Regions from separate parts of the Psychrobacillus sp. FSL H8-0487 genome, predicted to be linked through region 2. Evidence: riboswitches for the same ligand, from Rfam matches in the RefSeq annotation. Region 2 holds a riboswitch; the other holds the start of a gene.
What was found. A riboswitch is a leader RNA that binds a small molecule or an ion and turns the genes downstream of it on or off. The one in region 2 is predicted to bind cyclic di-GMP.
Positions count from the first base shown of each region.

Region 1 (2,470 bases), 1.3 Mb from region 2:
CATTAAAATTAGAAACACAAGAAGCAGCACCATTCTCGGATATCGCAAGTTATGCGACAGAAACAAAATCAGAAATTGCTGCAGGCTTTAAATTCGGCATTATCAAAGGGGAGAATGGGAAATTTAAACCTTCTGAAAAAGTGACGCGTGCGCAGCTTGCTTTAATGATTGAACGTGCATATGCATCTAAAACAGGTAAAAAATATGTAGCTACTAAAATAGCACCATTCTCTGATATTGCTGCCTACGACGAAGAAACAATCAATGCGATCTCTATGCTTTATGAGCTACAAGTAGTGGATGGTTCTGATGGTAAATTTAAACCGGCAGATCCGACAACTCGCGCCCATGCTGCGAAAATATTCACTAATTTTATGGGTGGATTAAAATAAAGTAATTAACTCTCCTTCTGTCCTAAAAGGCGGAAGGAGAGTTAATTTTGTTCTATTATGAAAACCGCAAAATCCCTGCTCCGCCAGTATATTTCCATTTACTGAAAGTAACTCAAGAAGAGCCCCAAGTATCATCACTGAACCCCATTAACGTCCCATGGAGAGCAAATGCCAGATGAAAGAAAATTCTAGCTAATAGCATTAAAATATTGAACTCCTTTTTCACCATCCTAAAGAAATAGAACAAACTTCCGTTCTACAAGTAAATATCTCTGTTCAGCGAGTATCAATCTACCGAGAGAGCTTATTCATCAAATGAAAGAAAGTAATTCTTTAAATAGCAAACAACCAGCACAATATAAAGAGTTATATAGTTAATGGAATCTAATATAAATACAAAGGGAGACAATGCCTTTGGTTTTACGACAAAAAAAGAACCTCCATAACCGCACAAAGTAACGTTATATTCTAAATGAACTGGTTATACTGAACTATATAAAAGATAAAAATTTGGAAACTGTGAAGTGCGTTCTGTATCTGGGCACCTAGGACGTATGGAGTGATTGGTGCAACCGGCCTGATTAGATGTGAGCTTATTGCTCAATTTAATTGGGCTTTTATTATTAGAGGGGAGGGGTTTAGGATTAGCAAAGAGTATGGTAAACGAATTATTACAGTGACACAGAAAATGACTGGCTCCAACAGGTCAATTATTAATTTAAATTCATTTAAGTCGATTCTCCAACTGGCTGATGAAAAAAAGCTTCCGATATTTTTAAACAAGAATCTGGATGAAGGTCGTCCCATTTTTTTTATAGTAGAAGGCAATTATGTATATAGCTATGAGTCGGCAGGTAGAGAGCTAGTTCGAAATACTACTACAAATGTTTCAGCTTTTCGTAACGTGTATGCGGAGAGTTAATCCGATTGAAACTTTTATTAAAAAGTATCTTTCCAGTAATTTGAACTTATTATTTCTCTATAGATACGTTTCACTTATTTTGACTTCATTTCTCTATTTATCTGGATCTCAACCCTCACTCATTTTTAAAGTTGGTGCTGTTGGATCTCTATGTATTGCAGCATGGATATTGACGGGATTACAACGGAGATATCTGGAGAATACAAATATAGTAAAAACAATTGTTTTAATTGAAACGTTTGGTATGACTTTGTTGCTCATATTTACTGGTGGCGTTTACAGTCCATTTAGCTGGTATGCATTGAATCCGATACTTGTTGCAGCAATCCTTTTAACCCCGCTATTTTGTTGGGGAATATTAACATTTTGTCTAGTAAGTGCAACATATATTGCACAACAGAAAAATAATATATTCATGCTTCTAGAAGGGAAATCCTATATCTATCTCGGCTTTATATTAATAACGATGCTAATAGGTTTGTTTTCTAGATTAACAAAAGAATTAAGGGAACACATAGAAGAGCTACACCAGGCAAATAATAAGCTAGCAAATATGAATGAGATATACGAGGAGACATTAAAGCAAATTATGTCCTTATATAACTTGTTGGAATCCCACTCTTCCAATATTAGTCCAAAAAAGCTAACAGAGACCATGACGCTAGCATTGATGAAATGCATGCAAAAGGATATGGCCTTCTTTTGGATAAAGGATTATACCTCTCAAAAAAACTATACTTCGAATGAGACAACTAATAGAAATTTAGATATGGATTTAACAAGAGACTGGGAGTATATAAGGCAACAAAAGAACGCCTTTACACATATTTATCAGAATGAACAGTATTGGATGAAGGTTATTAGGACAACGGAGTATATAGGAGTAATTGGTGTAAACATGTCTACTAATACAGAGATAAGAAATACTCTATTACTTCACCGTACATTCGAGTTTCTCGCAGAGCTTAGTGAATTGCTGTTGGAAAGAATTCATATGGATCGTATGATGGTTCATATGAAAATTACCGAAGAACGAAATCGGATTGCAAATGAAATACATGATAGTATATCACAGAAATTGTTTGGGATCGTCTATTCATTGCATAGTCTACAAGTTAAAAGTCGGAATATTGAAATTAGTGAACTTGAAAAGGAA
Region 1 is NZ_JBBOZA010000001.1:757,125-759,594, forward strand. It holds gene MHI47_RS03655 (S8 family serine peptidase) at 1-392, shown strand, start outside; cyclic di-GMP riboswitch class II at 896-979, shown strand; gene MHI47_RS03660 (DUF5305 family protein) at 952-1,314, shown strand; gene MHI47_RS03665 (sensor histidine kinase) at 1,484-2,470, shown strand, end outside.
Region 1: linked by a shared signal. The riboswitch ahead of MHI47_RS03660 (DUF5305 family protein) and the one ahead of MHI47_RS10630 (GGDEF domain-containing protein) in region 2 are both predicted to bind cyclic di-GMP.

Region 2 (2,470 bases):
GGGAACACTAAAATGAGGTGTATCCTATGAAAAGACACGTTATTTTATTGTTAGTGTTTATCTTCTTTGTAGTTCCAAAAAGTATTAGTGGAACAAACGAAGGATATGAAGTGGTTTCGAAGCTACCCAAAGAAAGTATAGTATTATACGCTAAGAAAATGAATGACGGTTTATATCGGGACTTTAAACTTGATTTCAAAGGAGAGACTTACTTCAGACCTTTTTGGATAAATGTTACAAATCCTACCTATGCCCCCAAAATTTTTTACCAAGACATAAACGAAGATGGAAAAAAGGAATTAATCATAACTTTAACAAAAGGTTATGGTTCTGGTGTACGAGATGAAGAAGTTTATGTTTATAGCTACACAAATGGATTGATTGATGTCGTTGTCGATAATCCTTTAGCAATTATCAATAAAAACGTAAAAACAAAATTAACTCCTGAAAAAGCCGAAATCACCTTGGTTGACAAAGGATTCATTGTAGATACTAAGTCAATAGAATCAACGCATTTATTTGAGGTTATAGGTTTTGGCAGCGTTATTGATTATGACGTAATTAATAACAATCTTATGGTCAGAGTAAGTGTTCAAATAACACCTGCGGTGTTTGTCGGAGATATTGTCATTACTTATGAATACCGTGATAAAATGTATCAAGCAAAAGCAATTGAATTTATAACGGATATTAATAAAAATCCCTTTTATGGTCCAGTGAAACATTAAGCGATCTTCAACTAACGGGTGCTTTACTTCAAGAAGGAGTAAAGCCTTTTTTTCTTATTGAACTAAAGCAGCAGGTTAGTTTAAGAAGGATTAGTATCACCCTCTATTACAAATTATGATCGATTTATGCTCTTTGGACCTTAAAAGTAAAAAAGTGGTATCTATTAACTTCGACTGTTGTATACTTATTTACTTAGCAACTCTATTGAAAAAAGCAAAATTATCGAAAGATAATGACGCAAAACCACAGGTCTAAAGCATTAAGCTATGATGGCTGGGTTACCGAAAGGAGTAAGGATAGTAATTGAATAGAAAACGCTTTAAATACTCATTTATTTTAATTTTTTTATTTACTGTTGTTCTTGTTTTTATTGATACGATTTTGACTGAGGAAGCAAGTGAAAAATATCCATTTATATGGTCACTCTCTCTGATTCCAATTATCTTGATTTCAAACATGTATCCTAAGTGGAAAGTAATCATAGGGTCTGGAGTCTTTTATAGCTTTTTGAAGTACACAACAGAGTTTGGACAGAAAATTAACCCAGATAATAACGAAATTAATGCACTTATTTTAGGTTCACTCATTAATTGGTCTATTATTCTAACTATTGGATACTTCATAAACAAATCTTATAAACTACTTCTAAAAGTAGAAGAGCTGACCATTACAGATTCATTAACTGGTATTTATAATCGAAGATATTTAGAACTTTTTATGGAAAAATCTATTCCTATTTATAAAAAGATGAACGGTTCTTTAGTTTTCATGATGTTAGACATAGACAATTTCAAAAAAGTTAATGATAATTATGGTCATCAAGGTGGGGATGAAGCTCTTAGGCATACTTCAGGAATTATTGGAAATAACCTAAGAAACTCTGATGTTTTCGTTCGGTTTGGCGGCGAAGAATTCGCAGTTATTCTGCCAAACACCGATGTTACTGAAGGGCTAATAATAGCAGAACGTATACGTGAGGCTGTTGAAAAATCAGAGTTCTTTTATAAAAATGAACGTATTCATTTTACCATCAGCGTTGGAGTATCTTTTTTCAATGGGGACACCGCAGAAGAATTTATTAAAAAGTCGGATAATGCGTTATATAAAGCAAAAGAAAACGGTAGAAATCAGATAGCAATTATTAGTTGATAGAACTTTTGATAATAAATTTTATTTTATAAGAGCCTACTATTTTAAGTAAATACCTTATTTTTGCACTAACGGGTGCTTTACTTCAAGAAAGAGTAAAGCATTTCTCGTTCAACTAACGCCGCAGTTTAGTTGAAGATTCGATTTTCGAAACAATCAATATTATTTGAATGTTACGATATATTTCAGGGGTAATATTGTATAATTGATTTATCAACTATTTATCTTAATTGAAGTTTTTTATTTTATAGTGAATTTGCTAATAAACAAATGACGAAGGAGAAAAAAATGGATGTTAAAAGAAAACTTGGAACACTAATTTTGGCGAGTATTATTGTAATGTCTGGAGTATTTTGGTACTCGCAACAGGAGCCATATAATACAGAGCTGGTTGTAAATACTTTGTTTGATAAATATGAAGTACAAAGTAGTCAAATTGGGATTACTGATCCGATTATATGGATAGATGTATACGATAAAAATGATATACCTGAAGTTGAAAAGTATTTAAAAGCCAAATTGTCTAAAGATGACTTAGAACACTATGAAGTCGAAGTATTCTCGCGTTGGTCTTGAATTCAGAGGTGAGAAC
Region 2 is NZ_JBBOZA010000001.1:2,092,506-2,094,975, reverse strand. It holds gene MHI47_RS10635 (hypothetical protein) at 27-728, shown strand; cyclic di-GMP riboswitch class I at 932-1,015, shown strand; gene MHI47_RS10630 (GGDEF domain-containing protein) at 1,033-1,878, shown strand; gene MHI47_RS10625 (hypothetical protein) at 2,167-2,454, shown strand.